4 regions of the Arthrobacter sp. CAN_A214 genome follow, and region 2 is predicted to be linked to each of the others. Evidence: riboswitches for the same ligand, from Rfam matches in the RefSeq annotation. Region 2 holds a riboswitch; each other region holds the start of a gene.
The links. Region 2 has a riboswitch for S-adenosylmethionine ahead of IWX65_RS13490 (ABC transporter substrate-binding protein). Riboswitches for the same ligand answer to the same signal wherever they lie in the genome.
Positions count from the first base shown of each region.

Region 1: it holds a riboswitch for S-adenosylmethionine, as region 2 does, so the genes downstream of both, IWX65_RS05300 (LLM class flavin-dependent oxidoreductase) here and IWX65_RS13490 (ABC transporter substrate-binding protein) in region 2, are expected to answer to the same signal.
Region 3: it holds a riboswitch for S-adenosylmethionine, as region 2 does, so the genes downstream of both, IWX65_RS05230 (ABC transporter substrate-binding protein) here and IWX65_RS13490 (ABC transporter substrate-binding protein) in region 2, are expected to answer to the same signal.
Region 4: it holds a riboswitch for S-adenosylmethionine, as region 2 does, so the genes downstream of both, sfnG (dimethylsulfone monooxygenase SfnG) here and IWX65_RS13490 (ABC transporter substrate-binding protein) in region 2, are expected to answer to the same signal.

Region 1 is NZ_JADOUU010000004.1:39,605-44,416, reverse strand. It holds gene IWX65_RS05310 (LLM class flavin-dependent oxidoreductase) at 1-289, shown strand, start outside; gene IWX65_RS05305 (hypothetical protein) at 792-1,346, shown strand; SAM riboswitch class IV at 1,495-1,608, shown strand; gene IWX65_RS05300 (LLM class flavin-dependent oxidoreductase) at 1,646-3,037, shown strand; gene IWX65_RS05295 (SDR family oxidoreductase) at 3,318-3,971, shown strand; gene IWX65_RS05290 (SLC13 family permease) at 4,051-4,812, opposite strand, start outside.
Region 2 is NZ_JADOUU010000018.1:10,916-15,727, forward strand. It holds gene IWX65_RS13480 (chorismate-binding protein) at 1-1,101, shown strand, start outside; gene IWX65_RS13485 (aminodeoxychorismate lyase) at 1,157-2,035, shown strand; SAM riboswitch class IV at 2,124-2,241, shown strand; gene IWX65_RS13490 (ABC transporter substrate-binding protein) at 2,421-3,335, shown strand; gene IWX65_RS13495 (amino acid ABC transporter permease) at 3,343-4,107, shown strand; gene IWX65_RS13500 (amino acid ABC transporter ATP-binding protein) at 4,104-4,812, shown strand, end outside.
Region 3 is NZ_JADOUU010000004.1:23,719-28,530, forward strand. It holds gene IWX65_RS05225 (arylsulfotransferase family protein) at 8-1,552, shown strand; SAM riboswitch class I at 1,710-1,808, shown strand; gene IWX65_RS05230 (ABC transporter substrate-binding protein) at 1,915-3,555, shown strand; gene IWX65_RS05235 (ABC transporter permease) at 3,552-4,562, shown strand; gene IWX65_RS05240 (ABC transporter permease) at 4,559-4,812, shown strand, end outside.
Region 4 is NZ_JADOUU010000005.1:128,085-132,896, forward strand. It holds gene IWX65_RS06765 (ABC transporter permease) at 1-540, shown strand, start outside; gene acs (acetate--CoA ligase) at 531-2,456, shown strand; gene IWX65_RS06775 (hypothetical protein) at 2,462-2,719, opposite strand; SAM riboswitch class I at 2,822-2,927, shown strand; gene sfnG (dimethylsulfone monooxygenase SfnG) at 2,933-4,087, shown strand; gene IWX65_RS06785 (O-acetylhomoserine aminocarboxypropyltransferase/cysteine synthase family protein) at 4,087-4,812, shown strand, end outside.

The DNA of each region.
Region 1 (4,812 bases), on a different contig from region 2:
CGCGCAAACCCCGCTGAGCGTCGGTAGCCCCCAGGAGGTCCTCGAGAAGACCCTGACGTTCCAGGAGTACTTCGGCGACTACCAGCGGCAGCTTTTCCTCATCGACCATGCGGGTCTGCCCCTCAAGACCGTCCTCGAGCAGCTGGACCTGTTCGGCGAATTCGTCCTCCCCGAGCTTCGGCGTGAGCTGGATTCCCGGCGTCCGGCACATGTACCGGACGGCCCCACCCATGAGACCCGCAAAGCGGCGCGCCGGCTGCTCGACAACGAGAGTTCTGTCAGCGCCTGATGCCGTAGTCGGCTGCGCGCGTGCTGGGGCGTGCGGTGGGTGAAACTCCGGATACCGGCGTATCGCCGGGGGTTCTTCACCCTTCCCACGGCACACCCGGTGCCTGAGGGAGGTGACGGAGTTCGCGTCTCCTGTAGTGGCGTAGCCGTTACTGCACAGGAGGGTCGGATTACCTATTGACCTCTCTGTTGGCGGAGGCCTACCCTGAAGCCCCCACCACGTGGGAGCGTCCTCCGATCGCCACGTCGGCCTCCTGGACGAGTCCAACCGTGCAGCCCCAGAGGGTGAAAACTGCAGTGTCAACCGGCCGTTGACGAGCGCGCTTCCAAGCGAGGGCACGAAGGAACGGTAGAGGTAGCAAAGACAGCGCGGAATAATGGCCGTCCAGCGCAGGCTGCGGCAGTTCCCGGAAACCCTCGACGTGCTGGCAGGACCCTCTCGGTCCTGGCTGCGGCGCCTTCTTCCCGCTGGGAGTATTCGTAATTCGGGGTTGGAGCAGGCAATGAACAGAACAAGAACCAAGATAACGGCGATGGTGTTCACGGCGGTCTTCGCTGCGGGACTCACGCCGAGCGCAGCCTTCGCCCATGGGGGATCATCGGGCAATTCAGGTTCATCGGACCACGCGTCGAGCCAGGAAGTGGTGTACGAGATCGCTCGGTCCACCGCGCGTTATACCTGGCTGGACCGGGCCATCAAGGACGGCTATGAGCGCGTCACCGATTGCATCGAGTTGCCCGGAGTGGGCGCAATGGGTGTGCACTACGCGAAGAGCAAGCTGATCGACAAGAAGACCGACGCCTCGAAACCGGAAGCGCTGGTCTATATGCCGGTGAAGTACGGAAACCACGAGTACTATCGCCTCGTTGCGGCGGAGTTCCTTTCCACCGCGAAGAAGGCACCGGTCCTCGGAGGAGTCACCTTCAATTCGGAAGCGGCGGATTCGCAGGCGCCGTACAGACACAGCCTCCACGCATGGGTCTGGAAGCACAATCCGGCAGGAGTGTTCGCGCAGTGGAATCCGAGCATCAGCTGCCCGAAGGAGGACACGCACTGATCGAGGACTGAAACGGACCGTGCGCACGAAAGGTGGGAACCTCTTCCGTGCGCACGTTCCGCAGGTTCCGCTGCCGTCGTGCAGATGTCCCCGTATGACACGGCCACCTCGACGCCGCCGTCGTGCGTCGTCTAGGGTCGGAACCAAGAATCAAGAGTTCCAACGCAAAACCCTGGTTCGTTGGACGGCAACCCTCTCGCTGTAGTGGGGTGCCCCAGGTGAGGATTCGGCCCGGCGGTATGCGCGCGGGCAAGTATGGCGCTTCCTCAATGGCGGTGCCCGGTTGTTCGAGGAGTGCAATGCCCGCAAATGCGCCACGCCAGATCCGTTTCAACGCCTTCGACATGAACTGCGTGGGCCACCAGTCGCCGGGGCTGTGGCGCCACCCCGACGACCAGTCGCACCGGTACAAGGACCTCCGCTACTGGGCCGACCTCGCACAGACCCTCGAGAAGGGCCTCTTCGACGGACTCTTCATCGCCGACGTGCTCGGCACGTACGACGTCTTCGGCGGCTCCAATGAAGCCACCCTGCGCCAGGGCACCCAGACTCCGGTCAATGATCCGTTCCTGCTGGTGTCCGCGATGGCACTCGTCACCGAGCACCTCGGCTTCGGCGTCACCGCGGGCACCGCCTATGAGCATCCGTATCCGTTCGCGCGCCGGCTCTCGACGCTCGATCACCTCACTAACGGCCGGGTTGGCTGGAATGTCGTCACCGGCTACCTCCCCTCGGCTGCCCGCAATATGGGCAACGAGGACCAGCTCGAGCACGACGAGCGCTACAACCACGCCGACGAGTACCTCGAAGTGCTCTACAAGCTGCTCGAAGGGTCGTGGGAAGACGACGCCGTCGTCCGGGATGTGGAGAACGGCATCTTCACCGACCCGTCGAAAGTGCATGAAATCGGGCACGACGGCAAATACTTCACCGTGCCGGGAATCCACCTCAGCGAGCCGTCGCCGCAGCGCACGCCCGTCATCTACCAGGCGGGGGCGTCGTCGAGGGGCATCGACTTTGCGGCCGGCAACGCCGAAGCGGTGTTCGTGGGAGCGCCCACCAAGGCCATCCTCAAGGACGCCGTCACGAAGATCCGTGACGCCGCCGAGGCCGCCGGCCGCGACCGATACTCGGTGCGCATCTACACCATGCTCACGGTGATCACCGATGAGACCGAGGAAAAGGCCCACGCCAAGCACGAGGACTACAAGAAGTACGTGAGCTACGAGGGCGCCCTCGTGCTCGTATCCGGTTGGCTCGGGATCGACCTGTCCGTCTACGATCCCGACGAGCCTCTCGGCAATGTGAAGTCCAACGCCATTCACTCCGCCGTCGCGAATTTCCAGAAGGTGAACGACGACGGCGCTCCCTGGACGGTGCGCGACATCGCCGAGTGGGCGGGGATCGGCGGGCTCGGCCCGCGCGTGGTCGGCTCAGGCGCGCAGATTGCCGATGAGCTGCAGTCGTGGGTGGAAGAAACCGACGTCGACGGGTTCAACCTTGCCTACGCGATCACGCCCGGCTCGTTCGAGGACGTCATCACGTACGTGGTGCCCGAACTCCAGAAGCGCGGCGCCTACCCCACCGAGTACGTGGAGGGCACCCTGCGGAACAAGCTGTTCGGGAAGGGCGACCGGCTCCCGGACGAGCACCGTGGCAGCAGCTTCCGCCTCCAGCACGCCCGTCGCTGACGCTCCGTCGCGCGGTTCGTCGGGCGTAGGTCGTCCATTCCTGATGGGTGGTGGAGCATGCGGTCAGCCACAACTGCCCAACTTCCGCGGACCGGCGACCGTCTCTGCCGGAAGTCCTGCCGGAAGCCCTGCCCGGAAGTCCTGCCGGAAGTCCGCCGAAACCCCGTACGGAAGGCGGGAATAGGCCTTCGCCAGGCGCGGAACCCGTGGCATACTCCTCCGCGGGGCGATAGCGTCGGAAGCAACACGCCAACGAATTACGCCAACGAATGGAGTTCACATGTCGCGCGTTGCGATTATCGGAGGCCACGGAAAAGTGGCCCTGCACCTCACGAAAATCCTCACCGGCCAGGGCCACCAGGTCAGCTCGATCTTCCGGAATCCGGACCACTCGTCCGACGTCGAGATCGCAGGCGCGACGCCGGTGGTCGCCGACGTGTCGACGCTGTCGGTGAGCGAGATGGCCGATGTGTTCCGCGGGCACGACGCCGTGGTCTGGTCCGCAGGTGCCGGCGGCAGCAGCCCTGAGGCCACCTACGCGGTGGACCGCGATGCCGCGATCCGCTCCATGGATGCCGCCGAGGAAGCCAGCGTGGGCAGGTATGTCATGGTGTCCTACCTCGGTGCTGGCAAGGATCACGGTGTTCCCGGGGACACCGGGTTCTTCCACTATGCCGAGTCCAAGGCCGCGGCTGACGAGCATCTACGCAAATCGAGGCTTGCCTGGACCATCCTCGGACCGGGTGCGCTGACCACGGATCCGGGAACCGGCCAGATCGAGGTGTCGGACAAGCCCCAGCAGGATTCGGTGTCCCGCGAGGACGTGGCGCTCGTTGCCGCCGTCGTGCTCGGAAATCTCGGCACCGTGGACAAGACCCTCCAGTTCAACAGCGGCGAGACGCCGGTTGCCGAGGCGATCGAAACGGCCCTCTAGGTCCGAACGACCAGAAGCGCCCCTGACAAAGGAGGGCGCCCGGGTGTACCCGGGCGCCCTCCTTTCGTCGATCGTTCGGTCAGCCGAGGCCGAGCTGGACGAAAACGAACCAGACGAGCAGCGGCACGACGGCGATCATCGCGATAGCCCAGAGGAGCAGCGCCCGGAAGAAAAGGCGTTCGTCCTTGGGCTGGGCACTGGCCATGAGCAGTGCGCCACTGGTGGACATCGGGCTCACATCCACTACGGAGGAGCTGATGGCGATGGCGGTGACGACTCCGATCGGGGTCAGCAGCGGATCCATGGCGAGGGGCGTCACGATCGGACTGACGACTCCGAGGGTGCCGGTGGTGGAGGCGAACGCCGACACGATGGCCACGACGTAACCGGTGATCAGCACCGCAACGGAGCTGTTGCCGAGACTTTCGATGCCTGCCTGCAGTTCCTCCAGCGCCCCCATCTCCTCCAGCATGCCCACATAGGTGACGATGCCGGTGACGAGGATGATGGCGGACCACGGCATGCTCTCGACCGCTGGCTTCTGGACGGAGGAATCCACGAAGATCAGTGCCAGGGCGATCACCAGTGACGCTACTCCGACGTCCAGGCCGAGGACGGTGGTGAGGAAGAGGAGTGCGCCGATCCCCGCCAGGGTGAGGATACGCATCGGGGTCGCTGCAACTTTGACCGGCCCGCTTTTCGCGGGCTCCTCGGGGGTGGCGAGGGCGGTATCGGTTCGTGCGGGAGCGCCCGCCAGCGGAGTGCCGGAATCGCTTACGGAACCGGTGCCGGAACCTGCAGGCGTGGAACCACTCCGTCCTTCGACGTCGTTCCTCTCCTT
Region 2 (4,812 bases):
TACGAACTGAAGCGCGAAACGGGCGGAGGCTCGCTTTCCTCCTCGCCCCTTCCCGATGCCGCACTGATCTTCGCCGGTCGCGCCGTCGTTCTCGACCACCGGGAGAAGGCGGTGTTCCTCCTCAGCCTGAACGACGGCACGCCCGACCCCGGGTGCGGGGACTGGCACGCGACGGTACGGAAGGCTGTTCTCGACACCGGGCGGCAGATCCCCGAATCGACCGAACCGGCCTTCGCCGAACCACCGGTCTTCCAGGCGAGGGATTCCCGCGCCGGGTACCTCGACAAAATCCGACAGGCACAGGAACAGATCACCGACGGCAACACCTACGAGGTGTGCCTCACCACCTCCCTCGTGTCAGCCGTGGAGCGCCCGGTCGACCCGCTCGCCGCCTACCTGCGCCTGCGCCGTGCAAGCCCGGCGCCGTTCGGGCATCTCATCTGCTGGCCCGACTTCGCCGTCGCGAGTACCTCGCCCGAGCGTTTCCTGAGGATCGACTCCGACGGCGGCCTCCGGGCCGAACCCATCAAGGGCACCAGGGGCCGATCGCTCGATCCGGAGACCGATGCAGGGCTTCGCCGGGACCTCGCAGCCTCGCTCAAGGACCGCGCGGAGAACATCATGATCGTCGACCTGCTCCGCAACGACCTCTCGCACCACGCCGTTCCGGGGTCGGTCACCGTGAGCCGCCTCTGCGACATCGAAACCTATGCCACCGTGCACCAGCTGGTCAGCACCATCGAGGCAGAACTGAAACCCGGAACCTCCCGCGCCGAGGTGATCGCCTCGGCTTTTCCCGCGGGGTCCATGACGGGTGCACCCAAGATCAGTACCATGGCCATCCTCGAACATCTCGAGGGCCGGGCCCGTGGCGTCTATTCGGGCGCGGCCGGCTACCTTTCCCTGACCGGCGCCGCTGACCTCGCCGTCGTCATCCGCACCCTGGTGATCGAACACACCGACGACGGCGCACGCCTCAGCCTCGGCGTCGGCGGCGCCATCACCGCTGATTCGGTGCCTTCCGAAGAATGGGAGGAAGTGCGGACGAAAGCCCTCGGAGTGCTCTCGGGCCTCGGTGCAGTGTTCCCCGACAATCCCTGATGTCTTCTGATGTTTCTTGGGCAGCTTCGTTGACCGCGTTGGATAAGCTGGGCCCATGACTGTTCTGGTGTTCCTCGACGCAGCGCATGGTGACGGCCGCATAGTCGATCCGTCGAAGCCGCAGCTCATGGCCAACGACCTCGGTGCCACGCGTGGTGACGGCATCTTCGAGTCGCTGCTGGCCGTGGACGGCGTGCCCCGCAAGGAGCGGGCCCACCTCGAACGGCTGGCGTCCTCGGCTGCCGCCCTCGACCTCGCCATTCCGGTGGCTGATGCCTGGAGCCGCGCCATCCGCACCGCCCTCGACGAATTCACCGCGACCCAACCAGCGCAGTCCGAAGCAGTGGTCAAGCTCGTCGCGACCCGCGGCGCGGAAGGCGCAGCCGAACCCACCGCCTGGGTCCAGGTGTCACCCGTACCGGCTGGCATCCGGCAGCAGCAGCAAGCAGGCGTGGAGGTTCTGCTCCTCGAACGGGGCTACGACAGCACGGTTGCGCAGCGCGCGCCGTGGCTCCTGATGGGCGCCAAGACGCTTTCCTATGCCGTCAACATGGCCGCGGTCCGCTACGCGAAATCCCGCGGCGCCGACGACGTCATCTTCACATCGTCGGACGGAAAGGTCCTCGAGGGCCCGACGTCCACCGTCCTCCTCGCGCGTCGTCAGGGCACGTCCAAGACCCTGCTGACACCGCAGCTCGAAAGCGGCATCCTTCCCGGGACCTCCCAGGGAGCACTGTTCAAGGCTGCGCACGGGAGCGGCTGGGATCTGGGCTACGGGCCGCTGGAACCGCATCACCTGCTCGAGGCGGACGCGGTGTGGCTGATTTCGAGCGTGCGGCTGCTGACGCCGGTCACCGCCATCGATGGCACGCCCATTGCCACGTCGGAGGAACTGACCCGCGAGCTGTCGGAGCTCGTGGACCGGTTCATATAGCACACAGTCCATCTTCCAAGAAGCTTCCTTACGCAGTGTTGCCCGTGCATTTTGTCCTGCGCCGCGCCATCGTATAACGTTGTTACACAATCAAGAGTTCCAGCCACAGGCCCTGGCCGGCTGGACAGCAACCCTCTCCCGTAGTGGGGTGCTCCAGGTGAAGATTCGGCCGCCGGGCCAAGTCCCCCGGTAGGCAAGTACGGCGGAATGCCGGTCAGCCCGAAAGGCAATGGCCGTCCAACGCCCGCACAGCCTGGAGCAGCGAGCGTGTCACCCGAGTAGACAGCAGAGCCGAGCATCGTCCGCCGTCATCCGGCACCCCCTGAAACATCCCGTCCCTGATTCCGCACGCCCGCAACCCGGGCCGCGTCCATCGAAGGAAGCCATGAACCTGTCCCGAAAAATCCTTGCAGCCCTCACCGTCCCCCTGCTCGCCCTGACCGTCTCGTGCGGCTCGAACAGCAGTGAGCCGGCGGAAACCACCGATGCCCTGGCCGGCAGCGACCAGCAGTCGCTCGACCAGTACACCACCGAGGAAACCACACCGCTGGACCAGATCGACACCTCGAAGCTGGGGCTGGTCACCGAGGGCACGCTCCGCGTGGGCACCCTTTCCGATGCGCCTCCCAACATCTTCATCGAGAACGGTGTCTTCACCGGCTACGACAACGAACTGCTTCGCGCCATCGGCGACGAGCTCGGCCTCGAGGTCGAGTTCGCCTCGACCGATTTCTCCGCCCTTCTGGCCCAGGTGCAGAACAAGCAGTTCGACGTCGGCTCCTCCTCGATCTCCACCACCGCGGCACGGCGCGAAGGCGTCGGCTTCACCAACGGCTACGACTTCGGCTACATGGCTGTCGTTGCCAAGAGCGACTCCGAGATCACGGGCTTCGACTCGCTGTCGGAGAGTACCCGCATCGGTGTCGTCCAGGGCACGGTCCAGGACGACTACGTGACGAACACCCTGGGCCTGGAGCCCGTCCGCTTCGCCGACTACAACACCGTCTACGCGAACGTCACAAACGGCCAGGTCGATGCCTGGGTGGCCCCCTCCCAGCAGGCCACGGGCCAGGTCAAGGAGGGTGACGGCACCACCATCGCCGAGACCATCATCAACACGGAGAACTTCACTGCCTATGCAGTCAACAGCGAGAATCAGCCGCTGATCGATGCCCTGAATTCCGGCCTCGACGCCGTGATCGAGGACGGCACCTGGGCCGAGCTCACCCAGGAATGGTACCCGGAACGCGAAATGCCGACCGACTGGAAGCCCGGCAGCAAAGCCGTAGAAGTCAAGTAGGCCCTGCATGAACGCTTTCGAACAACTCCTGCAGACCTTCTTCGACTGGGAGGCAATGGGTTCGGTCCTTCCGGAACTCCTCACGGTGGGCCTGCCGAACACCCTGATCCTTGCGATCAGTTCCGGCGTGATCGGGACTGTGCTCGGAATGATCCTCGCGGTGATGGGCATTTCGCGGAACCGTGCGCTTCGCTGGGCCGCACGCGTGTACACGGACATCTTCCGGGGAGTTCCCGCCGTCGTCATCATCCTGCTCATCGGGATCGGGCTGAGTCCGCTCTTCCGGCAACTGACCGGCAGCACGAGTCCGTTCCCGATGGGCATCCTGGCGTTGTCGCTCATGGCCGCCGCCTACATCGGGGAGATCTTCCGCTCCGGAATCCAGAGCGTCGAGAAGGGCCAGCTCGAAGCGTCCCGTGCGCTGGGCTTCAGCTACAGCTCCTCGATGCAACTGGTAGTCATCCCCCAGGGCGTCCGCCGCGTCCTGCCCGCCCTGGTGAACCAGTTCATCGCCCTGATCAAGGAATCCTCCCTGATCTACTTCCTCGGACTGCTGGCCAGCGAGCGCGAGTTGTTCCGCATCGGCAATGACGCGGCAAGCAATACGGGCAATCTCTCACCGCTTATCGCTGCGGCGGCGCTGTACCTGTGCCTCACCGTTCCGCTGACGCACCTGGTCAACTACATCGACAACCGTCTGCGGATGGGTAAGCGCGAGAAGCCCGAACCCGATGATATCGCCGCCCGGATCGGCGAAGGAGCAAGAACATGAGCACGCTTGAATCAGGCACCCTGACCGGGCGCAACCTCCACCTCTCCTTCGGTTCCAACCATGTGCTCCGCGGTATCGACCTGCACGTGGAGCGAGGCACCACGGCCTCGGTGATCGGTCCGTCCGGCTCAGGCAAGTCGACCCTGCTGCGGGTCCTGAACCGGCTCATCGAACCGGACCAGGGCGACATCCTGCTCGACGGGCGCTCGGTCCTCAAGGACAATCCGGACGAACTGCGCCGCCGCATCGGCATGGTGTTCCAGCAGTTCAACCTGTTCCCGCACAAGACCGTCGTGGACAACGTCTCACTGGCCCTGCGGAAGCTCCGCGGCATGTCCGCGGACGAGGCGCGCGAGAAGGCACTGGCCCAACTCGACCAGGTGGGGCTGAAGCACAAGGCGGAGGTTCGCCCTGCCAACCTGTCCGGCGGCCAGCAGCAGCGTGTCGCCATCGCCAGGGCCCTTGCCATGGACCCCGAGGTCATGTTCTTCGATGAGGCGACCTCGGCGCTGGACCCGGAACTCGTCAAGGGCGTCCTCGCGCTCATGGCCGACCTCGCGACGGCCGGAATGACCATGGTGGTGGTGACCCATGAGATGGGCTTTTCCCGGAACGTCTCCGACACCGTCACGTTCATGGACGGCGGCGTGGTGGTCGAAAGCGGACCGCCCGCGGCCCTCTTCGACAACGCTCAGACCCCGCGGC
Region 3 (4,812 bases), on a different contig from region 2:
TTTCACCATGACCACCCATCGGAAGCGTGGCCTACCCAGACTCGCGGCGATCTGCACCGTCGCGCTCACCGCGACGGCCTGCACCATAGCGGAAGGGGACACCCAGCAGACCCCGTCGCACAGCTATGCCAGCCGCCCGGACCTGGCCCCTCCCGTCGTCGCGCTCGAACAGGGCGAGGCCTGGGAGCCGGACTACGGGACCTCGGAGGAACTCATCTTCCTCACGCCCGGTTTCCCGGACCGACCGCCGACGACGGGCGGCCTGGTGCTGGATGCGTCAGGAGAACCCGTCTGGATCAATCCGGCCGACCCGGACGACTCGCAGGACGACCAGTTCGAGCTCCGGGTCCAGGAGTACCAGGGCGAGCCCGTGCTCACCCTGTATCAGGGAAGCAGCGGCGGCGGATACGGCGACGGCACCTTCACCATCCTGAACCGGTCCTACGAGGAGATTGCGAGCGTTACCACCGGCGGGGATTTGGCGCCCGGCAACGCCGACTTCCACGACTCGACCATCACGCCCCGGGACACCATGCTGATCAGCGCCTACGAGCCGGCCGAGGCGGACCTCTCGGAGCTCGGCGGCCCGACGGACGGCTGGGTCGAGGAAGCCGTGATTCAGGAAATCGATATCGCCACGGGTGACGTCCTCTTCGAGTGGAGATCGCTCGACCACATCCCCGTCGCGGACAGCATCCAGAATTTCGGTGACGCACTGGACGGCGGGGTGCTGCGCACCCAGGACTTCGATAAGGCACAGGACGAGAACGAGGTGGTGGGTACCGAGGAAAGTCCCTTCGACTACCTCCACGTCAATTCGATAGCGGAGGACGACGACGGCATCCTGGTCTCCGCGCGTCACACCAGTGCCATCTACCGGATCGACCGCGCCACGGGCGAGCTGGACTGGACCTTGGGCGGGACGGCCAACGATTTCGAGCTGGGAGACGGTGCCGAGTTCTCCTGGCAGCACGACGCCCGGCGCTCTCCCGACGGCACCCTGACCCTCTTCGACAACGCTTCCAACGAGAACTCCGGGGACAACTCCCGCGGCTTGCGGCTCCAGCTCGACGAGGAGGCGATGACCGCCGCTGTGGTCACCGAATACCTCCCGCCGGAGGACCGCACCGCCGGAAGCATGGCCAACACCAACGAACTCCCGAACGGCAACATCCTGATCAGCTGGGGCGCCCAGCCCTTCTACTCCGAATTCACTGCGGACGGCGCACTCATCTATGACGTTTCGCTCGGCGGGGACGGCAGCTACCGCGCCTACAAGTCTGCGTGGCAGGGCCAACCGGCCACACCGCCGGATGTGGTGGTCCAGGAGAACGACGGCGGCAGCACCGCCTACGTCTCGTGGAACGGAGCCACGGGGGTGGCGCAGTGGCGGCTACTGACGGGTGCCGACGAAGCGACCGCCACCGAAGGAGCAACCGTGGATCGGGAATCCTTCGAAACCGAGATTCCCCTCCCCGAGGACGCAGCCTACGTGGCCGTCCAGGCCCTCGATGCCAGCGGGAACGAGCTGGGTACCGGCGTCGCCGACTGACTCCGCCGGGATTGCCCTGACGAAACGGCGGACCGCCCGAAAAGCCGTGCGGTCCGCCCCGATGAAACCGCCCGGAGCCGTCGTCACAAACCCGCCCGTGACTCAGTGTGACGCCGGCCATTGGCCAACGCTGCCCGAGTCGGTTTGAATGAAGCCATAACCATCCCGAGCGGCCGAGAGACCTGGATCGACGACGCCGCAGCAACCCTCTTCGGATAAAACCGGAGAACGGTGCTACTGCCAGGACCGATGGAGAAGCCAAAAGCTTCGTTGGTCTTTACCCGCCGTGCTGCCGCACGCCCGGGGAAGCTCCGCGTTGCCCTGTGCGCCCCTCCGTCGGGCGATGAGTACAGGAGCCCAACGTGCAGCACACCACCCCGGCCTATCGAGCCGGACACAAGAAGATCGCCCTCACCGCCGTCGCAGGCCTTTTGCTGACCGGCTGCGGAGGTGCCGCGAACGCCGGGGAGGACACCACTTTCGTCTTCGCCACCGGCAAGGACATCTCCTGCCTCGACCCCCACGTGAACGGGGACATGCCCCAGGCCTCCATTGCCGCCAACTACCTGGACTCCCTCGTGTCACAGGATGCGGAGGGCACCATCCACCCGTGGCTCGCCTCGGACTGGGAGGTCTCCGCGGACGGCCTCACCTACACGTTCACCGTCCGCACCGACGTCACCTTCACCGACGGCACCCCGCTGACGGCGGAGGCGGTCAAGGCGAACCTCGACCACATGGTGGATCCCGACACCCAGTCGGGCACCGCGGGAGGCTACCTCAAGCCGTATGCCGGAACCGAGGTGGTGGACGCGGATACCGCCGTCGTCACCCTGAACCGCCCCTATGCGGCGTTCCTCGAGGTGCTCGCGCAGCCGTTCCTCGGCATCCAGTCGCCCGAGGCGCTCAAGCGTCCCCAGGCGGAGAACTGCAACGCCCCGGTGGGTACGGGTCCGTTCAAGATTGTGGATTATGTGCCGCAGTCGAAAGCCACCCTGGTCCGCAATGAGGACTACAACTCAGCCCCGCCATTCGCGGAGCACCAGGGGCCGGCGTACCTCGAGACCATCGAATGGCGCATTGTCCCCGAGGACTCGACGCGCTACGGCCTGCTCCGTGCCGGCCAGGTGGACGCCCTCGACCTCATGCCGAGCGTCCACTTCGACGAAGCCGAGTCCGACCCCGACGTCGAGCTCATCCTGCAGGACCGCCCCGGCAACCCCACCAACCTGATCCTGAACACCACGCGACCACCCTTCGACGACCCCGATGTCCGCAAGGCCTTCCTGCGGAGCGCGTACGTGGATGCCGGCATCAACAGCGTCTACTTCGGCACCGTCACCAAGGCCGGCGGTCCGCTGAGCTCCACCACCACCTTCTACTCGCCCGACTTCGAGGACGTCTACGCCCCCGATCCGGACGAGGCGAACCAACTGCTCGACGACGCCGGTTGGACCGGGCGTGACGACGACGGCTACCGCACCAAGGACGGCGAGCGCCTCACCGTCCACTTCCCCTACACACCGAACTCCTGGCCCACGGCACACCAGGCACTGGTCACACAGATCCAGGCGACCGCCAAGCAGGTGGGATTCGAGGTCCTCATCGAGAACGGTGACGCCGCAACGGTCAGCGAACAGGGCAACAACTTCGAGTACGACCTCCGCGCCGACTACTGGAACACCAACACCGCCGACGTCCTCCGGATCGTCTTCTCCTCGGAATACACCGAGTCGGCCGGCTTCGTGGCCAACGGCTCGGGCTTCCGCAACCCGGAACTCGACGGCATCCTGAACGATGCCCTCGCCACCGACGACGCGGAAACCCGAGAGGACCTCTACTACCAGGCCCAGCAGATCGTCAGCGACAACGCCCTGCAGCTGCCCCTCTACAACCAGGCCAGCCAGGTGGCACTCCGCAGCGACCGCTTCGGGAACTTCGCCCTCGAGCCGAGCCTGTCCCTCCCCTACCTCTACGACGTGACGGCGGTTGACCAGCCATGAGCACCCTCGATTCCAAGCACCTCGATCCATTGAGTGCGGCGCCACGCACGACGGCGACGGCCGGTGCGGCCGGGAAAGTCATCGCCCAACGGGCGGCGGGCAGCATCTTCGTCCTCTGGGCCGCGGTCACGCTGACGTTCTTCGTCCTCCGGCTGACCCCGGGCGATCCGATCACGGCGATCCTCGGCGGGGCCGGATCCTCGCCGTCGCCCGAGACCGTTGCTGCGGTGAAGGCCGAATACGGTCTCGACCAGCCCGTCCTCGTCCAGTACCTCGCCTACCTCGGTGGCCTGTTCACCGGGAATTTCGGCACCTCCTACATCTTCAAGGTGCCGGTCCTGGAGATCCTCGGCCCACAGATCCTTCCCACGTTCCAGCTGGCCGGCCTCGCGCTCGTCTTCGCTTGGATCATCGCTCTGGCCTTCACGCTGCTGACCGTCGGGCGGGGTCGCGTGCTCGATTCCGTGGGCCGCGGCGTCGAGGTCTTCTTCGCCTCGCTCCCCCAGTTCTGGGTGGGCATCATGCTCGCGGTGGTGTTCGCCGTCGTGCTCGGCTGGTTCCCCGTCGCGGGCAATGACGGTTTCCGCTCGCTCGTGCTGCCCGCGCTGTCCCTCGCAATTCCGCTCGCAGGGTTCATCGCCCAGGTCACGCGGGCATCCTTCGAGGACGCACTGGCGCAGCCGTTCATCCTCAGTGCCCGAGCCCGCGGTCTGAGTGACACCGCCGTCCGCATCACCCACGCCCTGCGGCACGCGATCCTGCCGGGCATCACGCTCTCGGCCTGGGCCGTGGGCTCGCTCATCAGCTCGGCAGTGGTTGCGGAGATCATCTTCGCCCGACCGGGCCTCGGCCGTTCCCTCGTGGACGCCATTCTCAACCGCGACCTCCCCATCACCCTCGCGGTGGTGTTCATCATCGCCGCGGTCTACATCCTCGTGAACCTCGCTGTGGACCTCCTTTACCGCGTAGTGGATCCCCGCACCAACCCGAAGGGAAGTGCAGCATGAGCCTGGCACTCGAACCAACGACGACGGCGGGTCCCGGTTCCCCGGCTCCCGCACCTTCCGCCCCGCGCACTCCTTCGCGTGCGGCGCGCTTCCTGCACGGCACGCCGATCGGGGTCTGGATCGCGGGCGCACTGCTCACGTTCCTGGTGCTCGCCGCCGTCGTGCCGTCGCTGTTCCTGCAGCAGGACCCGTACGTCATCGACCCGGCGAGCGCGTTCCAGGCACCCAATGCCGCGCACTTCTTCGGCAC
Region 4 (4,812 bases), on a different contig from region 2:
GGCGCGGCCCTCGGCACCGTCTTCGGTGCACTGCTCGGCCTGTCCCGCATCGCCGATCTGCTGCTCACCCCCACGGTGGGGGCAATCCGCGCTGTGCCCTCCCTCGCGTGGGTTCCGCTGCTCATCCTGTGGATCGGCATCAACGAGGACTCGAAGGTCACACTCATTATGATCGGAGCTTTCTTTCCCGTCTTCACCACGCTCTACCTCGGGCTGCGCCACGTGGACCGCAACCTGGTGGAGGCAGCGCGGGCCTTCGGGCTGAGCGGCGTCCGGCTCCTCACCACCGTGCAGTTGCCCGCCGTCGTTCCCGCACTCTTTTCCGGGCTGAGGCTCGCTCTGGCGCAGTCCTGGCTGTTCCTGGTGGCAGCCGAACTCATCGCGTCCTCGATGGGCCTCGGATTCCTGCTCATCGATTCGCAGAACAACGGCCGGGTTGACCGCATCCTCCTGGCGATCATCCTGCTCGCAGTGATCGGCAAGACCACGGATGCCCTGCTGGGCCTGGCTGAAAGGTGGGCTGTCCGGCGATGGGTGTGAGGATTGGCGAGCAGGACTCCCTCCGGACCGAAACCGGGCGCATCGCGTTCTGGGAAGAGCAGGCCCGCCGGCTCGACTGGGCCGAGGAATGGCACACGGCCCACACCTTCGAGCCGGCACGGCCGGCGCCGGACGGCGACCTGTCCGTCCCGGTGATCGAATGGTTCGCGGGCGGAAAACTCAACGTCGCCGAGAACTGTGTGGACCGGCACGTCGCTGCGGGCAACGGCGGCAGGACCGCGCTGTTCTTCGAAGGCGAGCCGGGCGACCGCCGCGCGGTCACCTACTCCGAGCTGGAGGAGGATGTGGCCCGCGCAGCGAACGCGCTATCTGCCCTCGGCGTCGGGAAGGGCGACCGCGTGGTCATCTACCTTCCCGTCCTCGTCGAAACGGTGGTGGTGACGCTGGCCTGCGCCCGGATCGGAGCCGTCCACTCGCTCGTCTTCGGTGGCTTCTCAGCCGAGGCACTGCGCTTCCGGGTCGAGGACACCGGGGCGAAACTGCTCGTCACCACTGACGGACAGTACCGCCGGGGGAAGGCGGTACCCGTCAAGGGCAACGCCGACGCCGCCGTCGCCGGTGTGGATTCCATCGAGCATGTCCTCGTGATCCGTCGCACCGGCTCGGAGATCGGCTGGACACCGGGACGAGACGTCTGGTGGCATGAGGCCGTCGACATTGCGTCGCCGTTCCACGAAGCGGAGGCGTTCGACGCCGAAACGCCGCTGTTCATCATGTACACCTCGGGCACCACGGGGAAACCGAAGGGCCTGGTGCACACCTCGGGCGGTTATCTCACGCAGGCCTCGTGGAGCTTCGAGCACCTGTTCAGCAACCCCGACCCGGCGCTGCGCTCCACGGATGTCCACTGGTGCACGGCCGACCTCGCCTGGGTCACCGCCCACACCTATGAGATCTACGGCCCGCTCTCCAACGGCGCCACGCAGGTGATCTTCGAGGGAACGCCCAACACCCCGCACACCGGCCGCCACTTCGAGGTCATCGAGCGCTACGGCGTCACCAGCTACTACACCGCCCCCACGCTGGTGCGCTCGCTCATGGGCTGGTTCCCCGACGGCGTTCCCGCCGGGTACGACCTCTCGAGCATCCGCGTCCTCGGAACCGTCGGAGAGGCCGTCAACCCCGAGGCCTGGCGCTGGTTCCGGGCCAACCTCGGCCGGGGAACCGTACCCGTCGTGGATACCTGGTGGCAGTCCGAGACAGGCGCCACGGTGCTCTCCCCCAGTCAATCGGACGAGTCCTTCAAGCCGGGCTGCGCCTCGCGCGCGCTACCAGGGGTCAGCACCCGCATTGTCGACGACGCCGGAGATCCCGTACCGCCGGGCGTCCAGGGGCTCATCGTGGTGGACCGGCACGGTCCCGCCATGGCCCGGACCGTGTGGGGCGATCCGCAGCGCTACCTCGACTCCTACTGGCGGAAGTTCGCGGCGCAGGGCTGGTTCCTCGCTGGTGACGGGGCCAAGTACGACGACGACGGCGACACCTGGATCCTGGGCCGGGTGGACGACGTCATCAACGTGTCGGGGCACCGGCTGTCGACGATCGAGATCGAGTCGGCGCTCGTGGCGCACCCCTTCGTCACGGAGGCCGGAGTGTGCCCGGTGGCGGACCCGTTGACAGGGCATGCGATTGCGGCCTTCGTGGTGCTGGCCCCCGGTGCGGACCGCTCGCAGGACATCGGTTCGGCGCTGCGGGCCCACGTCACGAAGGTGATCGGGCCGGTCGCACGGCCTGCCGCCGTCGTGGTGGTGGACGATGTTCCGAAGACGCGCTCCGGCAAGATCATGCGCCGGCTGCTGACCCAGCTGTACGAGGGCGGCACGCTCGGGGATACCACGTCGCTGCAGAACGAGGGCTGCATTCCGGGCATTGCGGCGGTGCTGGCCGGGCGGTAGCGGCGCTAGCGGGCGGCCTGCCGCTGCCCGACTGCCTTGCGGGCCCGGCGCCACTTTCCGAGGGCCAGCAGGGCGAACGCTGAGCAGGGGACCAGCATCCCTGCCTGCTGGACATAGAACCATCCACTGACGGAAGGGCCCGGGTCACGAAGCACCAGGACGATGCTGAGAAGGAGGGTGGCAGCCACCACGGCAGCCGCCCAGAACACGGTCCGCCACAATGCCGGCTCGCTGGTACGTTCCGCTGACCGCCAGGATTCCATCGATCAAGGTTACGGGACGCCACGGAGTTGCCCGCCCCAATGTGACGTTCTCCGGACGACATATTCTTTGTGCCGCCCCCTGCCCCCTGTCAGACTCGAAGGTGACCATCCCGAGCGGCCGAGAGATCTGGCTCACTGACGCCGCAGCAACCCTGGCCCGTGCTCCAAGCGCTCGGCGATAGGGTGCTACCGCCAGGGCCGATGGAGGATTTCATGAGCACTCCCGATCTTTCCCAACCACTCAAGTTCGCCTACTGGGTCCCGAACGTCAGCGGTGGGCTCGTGGTCTCGACCATCGAGCAGCGCACCAGCTGGGACTTCGACTACAACAAGAAGCTGGCCCGGATCGCCGAGGATGCCGGCTTCGAATATGCACTGTCCCAGACCCGCTACGCGGCATCGTACGGTGCCGACAAGCAGCACGAGGCGACGTCGTTCTCCCTCGCCCTGCTCGCGGCCACCGAGAAACTGAAGGTGATCGCCGCCGTCCACCCCGGCATGTGGCAACCCGGTGTGTTGGCGAAGTTCATCATCACCGCCGACCACATCTCCAACGGGCGGGCCGCCGTCAACATCGTGTCCGGCTGGCTGAAGAACGAGTTCACCGGTTTCGGCCTGCCCTGGCTGGAGCACGATGAGCGGTACGTGCGCACCGAGGAATTCATCCGGATCCTGCGCGGCCTCTGGACCGAGACGAACTTCTCGCAGGAGGGCAAGTACTACAACATCACCGATTTCACGCTGAACCCGCCGCCCGTGGACGTTCCCGGGCGTGCGCACCCCGAGATCTTCTTCGGAGGGAATTCGACGGCGGCCCAGGCCACCGCCGGGCGCGTGGCCGACTGGTACTTCTCGAACGGCAAGGACCTCGAGGGCTTTCGGGAGAACATTGCGGGGGTCCAGGCGTCAGCCGGGCAGGTAGGACGGTCCCCGAAGTTCGGGCTCAACGGCTTCGTCATTGCCCGCGACACCGAAAAGGAGGCCCGGGAGACACTCCGCGAGATTGTCGCGAAGGCGCACCGTCCGGCCGTCGAGGGCTTCCGCGACGCCGTCCAGGAAGCCGGCGCCTCCACCGTCGACGGAAAGGGCATGTGGGCGGATTCCTCGTTCGAGGACCTCATCCAGTACAACGACGGCTTCAAGACCCAGCTCATCGGCACCCCCGAGCAGATCGCCGAGCGGATCGTCGAGTACAAGAAAATCGGGGTGAACCTCCTCCTCACGTGCTACCTCCACTTCCAGGAGGAAGTCGAAGCCTTCGGCAGGGACGTGATGCCGATCGTCCGCGAACTCGAGGCGGACGCCGCGGTGAAGGCGGGCGTCGACTTCCACCTGGACACACCCGTTACCAGCAAGGCAGGCGTCTGATGGCAGAGAAGACCTTCGGTTTCCGTACCCGCGCACTCCACGCCGGCGGTACACCCGATGCAACGCACGGCGCACGCGCAGTGCCCATCTACCAGACGACGTCGTTCGTGTTCAAGGACACCAATGACGCCGCAAACCTCTTCGCACTGCAGAAGTACGGCAATATCTACTCCCGCATCGGCAACCCCACCGTCGCCGCGTTCGAGGAACGCATCGCCTCCCTGGAGGGCGGCATCGGAGCGGTGGCCACGGCATCGGGCATGAGCGCCGAGTTCATCACCTTCGCCGCCCTCTGCCAGGCCGGCGACCACATCGTCGCGGCGTCCCAGCTGTATGGCGGAACGGTGACGCAGCTCGACGTCACGCTGCGCCGCTTCGGAATCGAGACCACCTTCGTCCCCGGCACGGACCCCGCGGACTACGCGGCGGCCATCCAGGACAACACCAAGGCCGTCTACGCCGAGGTCATCGCCAACCCTTCCGGTGAGATCGCCGACCTCGAGGGACTCGCGAAAGTCGCATCCGACGCCGGAGTGCCCTTCATCGTCGATTCCACGCTCAGCACGCCGTACCTCATCCGGCCGATCGAACACGGTGCCGACATCGTGATCCACTCCGCCACCAAGTTCATCGGCGGCCACGGAACCACGCTTGGCGGCGTGATCGTGGAGAGCGGCCGCTTCGACTGGGGCAACGGCAAGTTCCCCATGATGACCGAACCCGTG